DNA from 3 places in the Cupriavidus sp. 10L43_2 genome. Region 2 is predicted to be linked to each of the others. Evidence: predicted binding sites of a transcription regulator. Region 2 holds the regulator's gene; each other region holds the start of a gene.
The links. The regulator HrcA, encoded in region 2, represses chaperone genes, less so after heat shock. The targets are predictions, from matches to a motif close to TTAGCACTCNNNNNNNNNGAGTGCTAA.
Positions count from the first base shown of each region.

Region 1: the regulator HrcA is predicted to act here: its motif matches at 2,264-2,290, upstream of groES (co-chaperone GroES).
Region 3: the regulator HrcA is predicted to act here: its motif matches at 2,082-2,108, upstream of rpoH (RNA polymerase sigma factor RpoH).

Region 1 is NZ_JBFTJE010000014.1:116,341-120,475, reverse strand. It holds gene AC1DEL_RS19430 (xanthine dehydrogenase family protein molybdopterin-binding subunit) at 1-825, shown strand, start outside; gene AC1DEL_RS19425 (winged helix-turn-helix domain-containing protein) at 1,010-1,294, shown strand; gene AC1DEL_RS19420 (DUF1653 domain-containing protein) at 1,291-2,124, opposite strand; gene groES (co-chaperone GroES) at 2,382-2,672, shown strand; gene groL (chaperonin GroEL) at 2,710-4,135, shown strand, end outside.
Region 2 is NZ_JBFTJE010000005.1:207,084-211,218, forward strand. It holds gene recN (DNA repair protein RecN) at 1-375, opposite strand, end outside; gene AC1DEL_RS09615 (NAD kinase) at 404-1,336, opposite strand; gene hrcA (heat-inducible transcriptional repressor HrcA) at 1,438-2,487, shown strand; gene hemH (ferrochelatase) at 2,551-3,666, shown strand; gene AC1DEL_RS09630 (RNA-binding S4 domain-containing protein) at 3,686-4,081, shown strand; gene AC1DEL_RS09635 (hypothetical protein) at 4,086-4,135, opposite strand, start outside.
Region 3 is NZ_JBFTJE010000026.1:26,942-31,076, reverse strand. It holds gene ybiB (DNA-binding protein YbiB) at 1-928, shown strand, start outside; gene AC1DEL_RS26020 (pirin family protein) at 952-1,827, opposite strand; gene rpoH (RNA polymerase sigma factor RpoH) at 2,245-3,129, shown strand; gene AC1DEL_RS26010 (SCO family protein) at 3,197-3,814, opposite strand; gene cyoE (heme o synthase) at 3,908-4,135, opposite strand, start outside.

The sequences.
Region 1 (4,135 bases), on a different contig from region 2:
CGCATCGGCGTGGACGCCAAGGGCGCCGTGGTGGGCTGGCAGCACACCATCGTCGGCCAGTCGATCGTCAGCGGCACGCCGTTCGAGTCGATGATGGTCAAGAACGGCGTGGACGTGACGATGACCGAGGGCATCGTCGAGAACGACTACGACGTGCCGCTGCAACTGGCCGTGCATCATCCGAAGGTGGACGTGCCGGTGCTCTGGTGGCGCTCGGTGGGCAACACGCACACGGGCTTCGTCAAGGAAACGCTGGCCGACGAGATGGCTACCGCCGCCAGGCAGGACCCGGTGGCGTGGCGCCTGGCCCGGCTGGACCCGCAAAAGCACGCCCGGCACCGCGCCGCGCTGCAACTGGCGGTGGACAAGTCCGGCTACGGCAAGAAGAAGCTGCCGAAGGGGCATGCCTGGGGTGTGGCCGTGCATGAGTCGTTCGGCTCGGTGGTGGCCTATGTGGTGGACGTGTCGGTAGTCAAGGGTGAGCCGCGCGTGCACCGTGTGACCGCCGGCGTGCACGCGAACCGCGTGGTCAATCCGCTCTCGGCCGAGGCGCAGATCCAGGGCGGCTGCGTGTTCGGGCTGTCGATGACCCGGCCCGGGTTTGCCATCGAGATCGAGAACGGCGCGGTGAAGAACAGCAACTTCCCCGACTACCCGCCGCCCCGCATGCCGGACGCCCCGCAGGTGGACGTGTTCTTCGTCCCCTCGCAGGACAACCCGACCGGCCTCGGGGAACCGGGCGTGCCGGCCATCGCGCCGGCAGTGGCCAACGCGCTGTTCCGCCTCACTGGCAAGCGCCAGCGCCAGTTGCCGTTCGTGGTCTGAGGCACGCTGGCCGCGTCGGCCCGGCTGGTCCGGGCCGGCCGCATCGTCCAGGTTAGGCCCCGCAGTTAGGTCTATTTCGCCCCACTTCCCGTGCCAACGGGGGCGGGACGAATGCCGTCGAGGCTTGCGTTTGCCGCGTTACCGCGCTACAAACCACTGCATACACGACGACACGGGGTTGGACATGGCCACTCAGGAAAGCGCGCTGACGTTTGCGCTGCTCGCCGTGCCCGCGCGCGCGGCCATCTGCCGCGCCTTGCTCGAGGCCGGCGATGACGGCCTGCCGGCCGACCAGCTCGCCCAGCTTGCCGGGCTCACCCTCCATCGCGCGGCCCATCATTTCGGCGAGATGGTGCAGGCCGAGGTGCTCGTCCTCGTCATTCGCGACCGCCGGGTCGGCTATGTGCTCAAGGCGCGCCGCGAGGTGCGCGAGGCGCTGGGCTACCTCGACAGCAGCGGACTCGACTAAGCCCGGGGCCGGGCGGCCGCGATCCGGGCGATGTTGTCGCGCGCGGCTTGCTCGGCATCGGCAAAGGCGGGCGTCAGGAACAGCCGCTCGCGCTGCGCCAGCGTAGTGAGGAAGCCCACGCGGCGTGCCATGAAGGCCGCGTGCAGCGCCGCGCCGGCCAGCCCGGTGCGCCGGGCCAGCAGCGCGCGGTTCTCCTCGAACACGGCTTGCGTATAGGCGTCGAACGCCTCGGCGGGGGCCGCCAGCCGGTACAGGTCCAGATCGAGCACCGTGGCCGCGTCGGGCGCCGTCGGCGTGTGCGCGCGGGTGTCCAGCACGATCTGCATGGCCTGACGCAGCACGTCGGCATCCACATCCCCCACCATCGTTTCGATCAACGCCGCCGAGGCGGCCTCGTTGTGCTCGCAGCCGGGCACGTACACCGCGTCATGGAACAGCACCGCCAGCGCCTGCGCCGGGTTCAGCGCGAGGCCCCGGGCGTGCGCCACCTCGAACATCTCGAGCACATGGGTGCGGTCGTGGTAGCGGCGATAGGGCGCCTCATAGAGCGCCAGCGCCTGGAGCACGGTCTGGCGCGGCAGGAAGTCCAGGCAGGCCAGCGCGGCCGGCCAGTCCGGCGCGAAGCGGGGCATCTCGCCCGCGTCGGTCCGCACTGGCTCGGTGAAGACTTCCGCCGTGCGCACCCACAGGATCGAGCGGTCGCGCATGGACTCGTAGACCACCACGGGCGCCAGGTCGGCCTCGAAGCGGCCCAGGCCGGTCACACGGTAGGCGCCGCCCTTGTAGTGGCGGTAAGGCATGCCCGGCACAAGGTCCGGGTCGTTCGGCATCGGTATCGACTTCGGAATGGGATTCGCCAAGATATAGACTCCACGGTTGCGGCGGATCATAAGCCATAGGGTAAACCCTTGTGTAGGGAAACCCCGTATTCAGCCCCTGTCTTGAAAACGACAACCCTCGTCCCTATAATTAGCACTCCCCGGGGGTGAGTGCTAACAGAGCCCTTGCGGTACCCGAAAACCGTTGGCCGTCGCCTTCAGACGGCCATTTGTGAATCAAAACTCACTTTTTGTACCTAGGAGTCCGTATGAACCTGCGTCCTCTGCACGACCGTGTGATCGTGAAGCGTCTGGACAATGAAACCAAGACCGCATCCGGCATCGTGATTCCCGACAATGCTGCCGAGAAGCCCGATCAAGGCGAAGTCCTCGCCATCGGCCCCGGCAAGAAGGATGACAAGGGCAACAACATTGCCCTCGACGTCAAGGTGGGTGACCGCGTGCTGTTCGGCAAGTATGCCGGCCAAGGCGTGAAGGTGGATGGCCAGGAACTGCTGGTCATGCGCGAAGAAGACATCATGGCCGTGGTCAACAAGTAATCCACGCGTCACTCGTACAGATCAGGAGAAACAGAACATGGCAGCAAAAGACGTAGTGTTCGGCGACGCCGCCCGTGCCAAGATGGTCGAAGGCGTGAACATTCTCGCCAACGCAGTGAAGGTGACCCTGGGCCCGAAGGGTCGCAACGTGGTGCTGGAGCGCAGCTTCGGCGGCCCGACCGTGACCAAGGACGGCGTGTCCGTGGCCAAGGAAATCGAACTGAAGGACAAGCTCCAGAACATGGGCGCGCAGATGGTCAAGGAAGTGGCTTCCAAGACCAGCGACAACGCCGGTGACGGTACCACCACCGCTACCGTGCTGGCCCAGTCGATCGTCCGCGAAGGCATGAAGTTCGTTGCCGCCGGCATGAACCCGATGGACCTGAAGCGCGGCATCGACAAGGCTGTCGGCGCTGCCGTGGAAGAGCTGAAGAAGCTGTCCAAGCCCACCACCACCAGCAAGGAAATCGCCCAGGTTGGCGCGATCTCGGCCAACAGCGACGCCTCGATCGGCGAGCGCATTGCCGAAGCCATGGACAAGGTTGGCAAGGAAGGCGTGATCACCGTGGAAGACGGCAAGTCGCTGGCCGACGAGCTGGAAGTCGTGGAAGGCATGCAGTTCGACCGCGGCTACCTGTCGCCGTACTTCATCAACAACCCGGAAAAGCAGGTTGTTGCCCTGGACAGCCCGTTCGTCCTGCTGTTCGACAAGAAGGTGTCGAACATCCGTGACCTGCTGCCGGTGCTGGAGCAAGTGGCCAAGGCTGGCCGTCCGCTGCTGATCATCGCCGAAGACGTCGAGGGCGAAGCCCTGGCAACGCTGGTGGTGAACAACATCCGTGGCATCCTGAAGACCGCTGCCGTGAAGGCCCCGGGCTTCGGCGACCGCCGCAAGGCCATGCTGGAAGACATCGCCATCCTGACCGGCGGTACCGTGATCGCCGAGGAAATCGGCCTGACGCTGGAAAAGGCGACCCTGAACGACCTGGGCCAAGCCAAGCGCATCGAGATCGGCAAGGAAAACACGATCATCATCGACGGCGCCGGCGACGGCTCGGCCATCGAAGGCCGTGTGAAGCAGATCCGCGCCCAGATCGAAGAAGCCACTTCGGACTACGACCGTGAAAAGCTGCAAGAGCGCGTGGCCAAGCTGGCCGGCGGTGTTGCCGTGATCAAGGTTGGCGCTGCCACCGAAGTCGAAATGAAGGAAAAGAAGGCACGCGTGGAAGACGCGCTGCACGCCACCCGCGCTGCCGTGGAAGAAGGCATCGTCCCCGGCGGTGGTGTGGCCCTGCTGCGCGCCCGCGCTGCGATCTCGGGTCTGCAAGGCGAGAACGCCGACCAGAACGCCGGTATCAAGATCGTGCTGCGCGCCATGGAAGAACCGCTGCGCCAGATCGTGCTGAACGCTGGTGAAGAGGCTTCGGTCGTGGTGGCCAAGGTGATCGAAGGCAACGGTAACT
Region 2 (4,135 bases):
CACCTCGCGCAACTGGGTCAGCGTGGCCGCCGTGCCGTTGATGAACGCCTTGCTGCGCCCGCCCGCATCGACGGTGCGGCGCAGCAGCACGGTGCCTTCGCCGTCCAGGCCGGTTTCGTCGCCGGACAGTTCGCGCTCGGCCAGCCAGGCGTCCAGCGCCGCGTGCGTGCCGAAGGTGGCGCTGATGCTTGCGCGGGTGCTGCCTTCGCGCACCACGCCGGCGTCGGCGCGTTCGCCGAGCACCAGGGCCAGTGCATCGATCAGGATGGACTTGCCGGCGCCGGTCTCGCCGGTGAAGACGGTGAAGCCGGTGGTGAAGTCGAGGTCGAGCGTATCGACGATGACGAAATCGCGGATGGACAGGCTGCGGAGCATCGTGGCCTTGGGGGGAGTGGGGGCCGGCTCAGAGCCGGTTGTCCTCGGTCGGGTATTCGTGCCAGTGCAGCTTCTTGCGCAGCGTGGCGTAGTAGTTGTAGCCCACCGGATGCAACAGGGTCACGGTCTTGCTGGAGCGGCGCACGACGATCCGGTCGCCCTGCAGCAGCGAGGTCAGAGACTGCATGTCGAAATTGGCGCTCGCGTCGCGCGCGGTGGCCACCTCGATCGTCACTTCGGCGTCGTGCGGCAGCACGATCGGGCGATTGGACAGCGCGTGCGGAGCAATTGGCACCAGTACCAGCCCAGACAGCGTAGGATGCAGGATCGGTCCGCCGGCGGCCAGCGCGTAGGCGGTGGAACCGGTGGGCGTGGAGACGATCAGGCCGTCCGAACGCTGGTTGTACATGAAATAGCCGTCCACCGAGACGGCCAGCTCGACCATGCCGGAAATGCCCGAGCGGTTGACCACCACGTCGTTGAACGCCAGCGCGGAGAAGATCACGCCGTCGTCACGGATCACGCGGGATTCCAGCAGCATGCGGGTCTCGGCCTCGTAGCGGCCGGCCAGCATCTCGGGCAGGGCGCGCGTCACGTCTTCGAGCGGGATGTCGGTCATGAAGCCCAGCCGGCCATGGTTCACGCCGATCAGCGGCACATTCAGCCCGGCCAGCTGGCGGGCCAGGCCCAGCAGCGTGCCGTCGCCGCCGAGCACCACGGCCACGTCGGCCTCGCGCCCGATCTCGTCGGCCGAGAAGACGGGGTAGCCGGAGAGGCCGGTCGCCTGCGCGGTTTCGCGCTCGAACACCACGTCCTGGCCGTTGCGCGAGATGACGGCGGCCAGTTCCTCGAGCGGGCCCTCGATGCCGGCGGTCGCGTACCGGCCGACCAGGGCAACGGTCTGGAACGCGGCGCGGGGCGCGGCGGCGGGGGCGATGGCTGGGTTCTGGGGGGCAGACATGCCGGGATTAGACCATACCGCCGTGACCATTGTCAGTAGGCGGGCACGCACCGGTGCGAAGCCCGCCCGAACCGGGGAAAGTTGTTTAAAATCGGGGCACTATGGACGAACGTTCGAAAACGCTTCTCAAGACCCTGATCGAGCGCTACATCGCCGAAGGCCAGCCCGTGGGCTCGCGCACCCTGTCCAAGTACTCGGGTCTCGATCTCTCGCCGGCGACCATCCGCAATGTGATGTCCGACCTCGAGGAAATGGGGTTCATCGCCAGCCCGCATACGTCGGCCGGCCGGATTCCCACGCCGCGCGGATACCGGCTGTTTGTCGATTCGATGCTCACGGCGCGCCCGCTGGAGGGCGGCACGATCGAAATGACCGCCGAACTGGCCGCGCTGACCGGCCAGATCCAGGGCCAGCTGGGCGGACAGCAGCTGGGGCCGCAGCGGATGATCACGGCCGCCGCGCATACGCTGTCGAACCTCTCCCGCTTTGCCGGCGTGATCATGACGCCGCGCCGGGGCCAGTCGTTCCGCCAGGTGGAGTTCATGCGCCTGTCGGAGAAGCGCATCCTGCTGATCATCGTCAGCCCCGAGGGCGACGTCCAGAACCGCATCATCCAGACCGAACTGCCGTACACCCCCGCCCAGCTGATCGAGGCGGCCAATTTCTTCAATTCCCACTACGCCGGCATGAGTTTCGATGCCGTGCGCAGCCATCTGCGCGTGGAATTGCAGGACATCCGCCGCGATATGTCAGCGCTGATGCAGGCCGCCGTGGAGGCGGGCAGCAGCGCCATGGCCGAGGATGACGACCAGGTGTTCATCTCCGGCGAGCGCAAGCTGCTCGAGGTGGAAGACCTGTCGTCCAGCATGGACAAGCTGCGCCGGCTGTTCGATGTCTTCGAACACAAGACCAACCTGCTGCAGCTGCTCGATGTCTCGAGCCACGCGCAGGGCGTGCAGATCTTCATCGGCGGCGAAAGCCAGCTCGTGCCGCTCGAAGACATGGCCGTCATTACCGCGCCCTATGGTGTCGATGGGCAGATCGTCGGCACGCTCGGCGTGATCGGCCCGACGCGGATGGCCTATGAACGGGTCATCCCGATCGTCGACATCACCGCGCGGCTGCTCTCGAGCGCGCTCTCCCAGAACTGATGGCAGCTTGCGGGCACGCCACGTGACAGCGCGTGCGTGGCGCCCGCCATTTCCGGAAACCCTATGACGTTCTCGGCAGAACCGGCTTACCAGCATGGCCAGGCGCCCCGCACGGCCATCCTGCTTATCAACCTGGGCACGCCGGATTCGCCCACGCCCAAGGCGGTGGGGCAGTATTTGAAGGCGTTCCTGTCCGACCCCCGTGTGGTCGAGATCCCGCGTCTGGCCTGGCTGCCGATCCTGCACGGGCTGATCCTGCCGTTCCGCTCGCGCGCTTCGGCCATGAAGTACGAATCGATCTGGCTGCGCGAGGCGCACATGACCGGCTCGCCGCTGCTGGTGCACACCGAGCGTCAGGCCCACGCGCTCCAGCAGCACATGCACCGGCTCGGCCACGACGTGACCGTGGCCTGCGCCATGCGCTACGGCAATCCGTCGATTGCTTCGGTTATGGAGGCCCTGCGCCGGCAGGGTACGGAACAAGTGCTGTTATTGCCACTTTATCCGCAGTATTCCGGGACGACCACGGCCACCGCGTTCGACGAGGTCTTTCGCGTGCTCGCCGGCTGGCGAAATCAGCCGGAATTGCGACTGATAAAGCACTTTAACGATCATCCGGCCTATATTTCGGCCCTGCAGCAGCAGGTGAGGGGTTATTGGGCGCAGCACGGCATGCCGGACTTTGCCCGCGGCGACAAGCTGATCCTGTCCTTCCACGGCCTGCCGCGCCGATTGTTGGATCTGGGGGACCCCTACCATTGCGAATGCCTGAAGACCGGGCGGATGCTGGGCGAGGCGCTCGGCCTGCAAGCGGGCCAGTATCAAGTGACGTTTCAGTCGCGTTTTGGCAAGGCGGAATGGCTCCAGCCCTATACCGCGCCGACGCTGACCGAACTCGGCAAGGTCGGCACGCATCGCGTGGACGTGTTCTGCCCCGGCTTCCCGGCCGATTGCATCGAGACGCTCGAGGAAATCGCCATGGAAGGGCAGTCCGAATTCCGCGTGGCGGGCGGCCAGGAATTCCATTTCATTCCCTGCCTGAATGATGCGGACTACTGGATTGCCGGGCTGGCCGAGATCGCGCTGCAGCATCTGCAAGGTTGGCCATTGCGCCAGCCGCATCCGCACGAGTTGGAAGCGCGGCGCTCGCGGGCGCAGACCCGCGGTGCCGCGGCGTAAGGAATCAAGGAGTTAGACGATGGATGTGGACTTCGAGGCGGGTGCCCGGCAACGCATCGACAAATGGCTGTGGTGCGCCCGGTTCTTCAAGACGCGCTCGCTGGCGGCCGAGGCCGTGGAGCGGGGCCGGGTGGAGGTCAACGGCCAGCCGGTCAAGAATTCACGCGAAGTGAAGCCCGGCGACGCCGTGATGATCGACGCGCACCAGCAGCGTTGGGAGATCGAGGTGAAGGGCGTGGCCGCCTCGCGCGGGTCGGCGCCCGTGGCGCAGACGCTGTATGCAGAAACGCCGGCAAGCCAGGCCCGGCGTCAGGAAGAGGCGGAACGGCGGCGCATGCAGCCTGAGCCGACGGCGCAGCTACAGGGCCGCCCGACCAAGCGCGACCGGCGCCGGATCGACGATTTCAGAAATTAGGGATTCAGCGGTTGTACGGGAAGTACGGAACGATGTAGTGCTTGAACACCGCCT
Region 3 (4,135 bases), on a different contig from region 2:
GGTCAATGGCGCCCGGGCGCTGCCCCGCGAGGACGCCCAGGTGCTGTTCGATGCGATGCTGGCCGGCCGCGTCTCCGACATCGAACTGGGCGCCGTGCTGATGGCCTACCGGATCAAGGGCGAGGCGCCGCACGAGCTGGCCGGCATGCTCGAGGCCGCCCACGGACACTGCGCCGCGCTGGCGCCGCCGCCGGACAAGCCCGTGGTCGTCATCCCCAGCTACAACGGCGCGCGCAAGCAGCCGAATCTGGTGCCGCTGCTGGCGCTGCTGCTGGCGCGCGAAGGCGTGCCGACGCTGGTGCACGGCTCGCGCGAGTTCAACGGCCGGGTGACGAGCATGCAGCTGTTCGAGGCGCTCGGCGTGCCGCTCTGCGCCACCACGCAGGCCGCGCAGGACCAGTTGCGCGACGCCGCCAATCCGCTGGCCGTACTGCCGATCGATGTGCTGTCTCCAGCGCTTTCGCGCCTGCTGGACAAGCGTCCGATCATCGGCCTGCGCAATTCCTCGCACACCATCGTCAAGATGCTGCAGCCGGTGGGCAGCCACACGCCGGCCGAGGCGCTGCGGCTCTATAGCTACACCCATCCGGAATACCGCGAGACGCTGACCGATTACTTCTCCCACGAGCCTGCCAACGTGCTGCTGGCGCGCGGTACCGAAGGGGAAGTGGTGGCGGATGCCCGCCGCAGCGGCCGCATCGACTGGCTGCACGACGGCCATCAGCGGACGCTGGTCGATCCGATAGGCGGGTCGATTGGCGACGTGCCCGAACTGCCGCCGGGCACCGACGTCGGCCTGACCGCCGCCTGGATTCGCAAGGTGCTCGATGGCGACGCGCCGGTGCCGGCGCCCATCGCCACGCAGGTAGCGACCATCCAGGACTGCCTGAAGCAGGCCACGCGCGTGGCCTGGACGAGCCCGGTCTGACGATTACGGACGATTAGAGCCGATTAAGGCCGGCGCGGAGGCAGCGGAATCCGCTCGGTCTCGCCCGGCACGTGCGGGAACTCGTCGTTCTCCCAGCGGCGCGCGGCGTCGTCGATGTCTTCCTTGGTGCTCGCCACGAAGTTCCAGTAGATGAAGCGATGGCCGTCGGTCGGATCGCCGCCCAGCAGCATCACGCGCGCGGCGGTGGTCGCGGTCAGCGTGGCCGGCTCGCCCGGCACCAGCACGGCGAGGTGTTCCCCCGCCAGCGCCTCGCCATCGATCGTCACATCGCCTTCCACCGGATAGAGCCCGCGCTGCACGTGCTCGGGCGGAATCACCAGCGTCGCGCCGGCTTCCATGTCGATGGCCACGTAAAGCGTGCGGCTGTACACGCGGACCGGGGATTCCGCGCCGAAGGCGTCGCCGGCAATCACGATCATCCGCACGCCGGGAAGCTCCAGCTTGGGCAACGTGGCGCCCGGGTGGTGGTGGAACGACGGCGGATCCTTCTCATGCGTCTTCGGCAGCGCCACCCAGGTCTGGATGCCATGCAGCAGCGGACCGGCCTGGCGCGCGGCGTCTGGCGAACGCTCCGAGTGCGTGATGCCGGTGCCGGCGGTCATCCAGTTCACGTCGCCAGGGCGAATCACCTGCTCGCTGCCGAGGCTGTCACGGTGCGTGATCTCGCCTTCGAACAGATACGTCACGGTCGCGAGGCCGATATGTGGATGGGGCCGCACATCCATGCCATTACCCGGCGGCATCGACACAGGACCGAGGTGATCGAAGAAGATGAAGGGGCCCACGGTCTGCGTGGCGGCGGCGGGCAGCAGGCGGCGGACCGTGAACTCGCCGATGTCCCGCACATGGGGCTTGAGCAAGTGTTCGATGGCAGACATGACAGGACTCCTGGCAATGGGATAACAACGGGAAAACAGCGGAAAGCTGGCCGCCAGTGTAGCGAAATGCGCAATACAGCATCCCGAAATCACGATGAAACCGATCGGGGCGAGTTCCCTCTAATCATGGTACGCGACGCTGGCGGCCCGCCAGCCCTTGCCAGACAAGGCGCGGACGCCGCACCGAGGCCCATTAGACTATCCCAACAACGATATTCATTGTCCGGAACTATCAACCCTATAGAAGCTCTAACTTAGCACTCGCCGAACCTGAGTGCTAATATGCGTTGCAGTGCAGTGACTCTTCCGATTCTGGAATCGAGGCACGCCGGCAACCTACCGCCGGATGCGAAAGGAGCAATAAGCGTGACCGCAGTTCTGTCTGCCGACCCAACCAAGATTTCTGGCCGTCTGCCGATGGCCCCCAAGAATGCCGCCGCTGGCAGCCTCGCGCTCGCCTTCCCGGCCGCAGTGGGCAATCTGGATAGCTACATCCAGGCTATCCACCGGATTCCGCTGCTGACCGCCGAGGAAGAGCAGCGCCTCGCGCGCGACCTGCGCGACCATGAATCCGTCGATGCCGCCCGCCGGCTGGTGATGTCCCACCTGCGTCTGGTGGTGTCCATCGCCCGCCAGTACCTGGGCTACGGCCTGCCGCATGCGGATCTGATCCAGGAAGGCAACATCGGGCTGATGAAGGCCGTGAAGCGCTTCGACCCGGATCAGGGCGTGCGTCTGGTGTCGTACGCGATGCACTGGATCAAGGCCGAAATCCACGAATACGTGCTGAAGAACTGGCGCATGGTCAAGGTGGCGACCACCAAGGCCCAGCGCAAGCTGTTCTTCAACCTGCGCAGCCACAAGACCGGCGCACACACGTTCACGCCCGAGCAGGTGGAAGCCGTGGCGCGCGAACTGAACGTGAAGCCCGAAGAAGTGATGGAGATGGAGACCCGCCTGTCGGGCGGCGACCTGGCGCTGGAAGGCCAGATCGACGACGGCGAGGAGGAATTCGCCCCCATCGCGTATCTGGCGGACAACCACAACGAGCCGACCCGCGTGCTCGAGGCCAAGCGCCAGGACCGCATGCAGGTCGAAGGGCTGGTCGAGGCGCTGGAGCGTCTGGATGCCCGCAGCCGCCGCATTATCGAGGCACGCTGGCTGGACGTGAACGACGACGGCTCGGGCGGCGCCACGCTGCATGAGCTGGCCGACGAGTTTGGCGTCTCCGCCGAGCGCATCCGCCAGATCGAGGCGGCCGCGATGAAGAAGATGAAGGGTGCGCTGGCGGCTTTCGCCTGATCCTCCGCTCCCCGCAATGCAGAAGGGCCGGTCTTGCGACCGGCCCTTTTTTTGTCTTGCCTTCGCCTTACGACAGCAGCTGCTTCAAATCATGCGCGATCGGGTCCGGCCCCTGGCCGTGGCGCAGGAACAGGCGCAGCTGGCCGTTGGTATCGAACACATAGCTGCCGGCCGAGTGATCCACGGTGTAGTTGTTCGGCGAGGTGCCCGGCACCTTGGCGTAGAAGACCTTGAAGTCCTTGGTCACCTTCTTCAGCGCCGCCTCGTCGGCCGGGCGCAGGCCCAGGAAGCGGGCGTCGAAGGCGGGCACGTACTGGCCGAGCAGCGCGCCCGTGTCGCGTTCCGGGTCCACGGTCACGAACAGCACCTGGACCTTGTCGGCGTCCGGGCCGAGCTTGTCCATCACCGCCTTCAGCTCGGCCATCGTGGTCGGGCAGACGTCCGGGCAGTGCGTGTAGCCGAAGAACATCACCACGGCCTTGCCCTTGAAGTCAGCCAGCGTGCGGGTCTTGCCGCTCGGGTCCAGCAGCGAGAAGTCCTTGCCGAACTCGGTGGCGCCCGAGATATCCACGTTCTTGAACGAGGGCTTGGGCTGCCCGCAGGCGGCCAGCAGAGCCGTGCAGAGTGCCAGCAGGCAGAGGCGGCGGAACTGGGCAAGGAGGGACGGAGAGCCGGGGAGAGTCATCGGGATACGCGGTGGTCGGGAGAGGTGCCCGGAAGTATCGCCGATCACATCGGCGCTGGCCTCCGGGCGCGGCAAGATGCCGCAGGCGGGCCATCAGACCTGCGGCACGAACTTGAAGTAGTGATCCACCAGCAACGCCGCGAACAGCAGCGAGAGGTACAGGATCGAATAGCGGAAGGTGCGTTGCGCTAGCGCGTCCGAGTAGTTGCGGAACAGCTTCCAGGCGTAGCCGAGGAACACCAGCCCCAGGCCCAGCGCGGCGGCGAGGTAGATATAGCCGCTCATGCCGTAGACGAACGGCAGCAGCGTGGCGGCGATCAT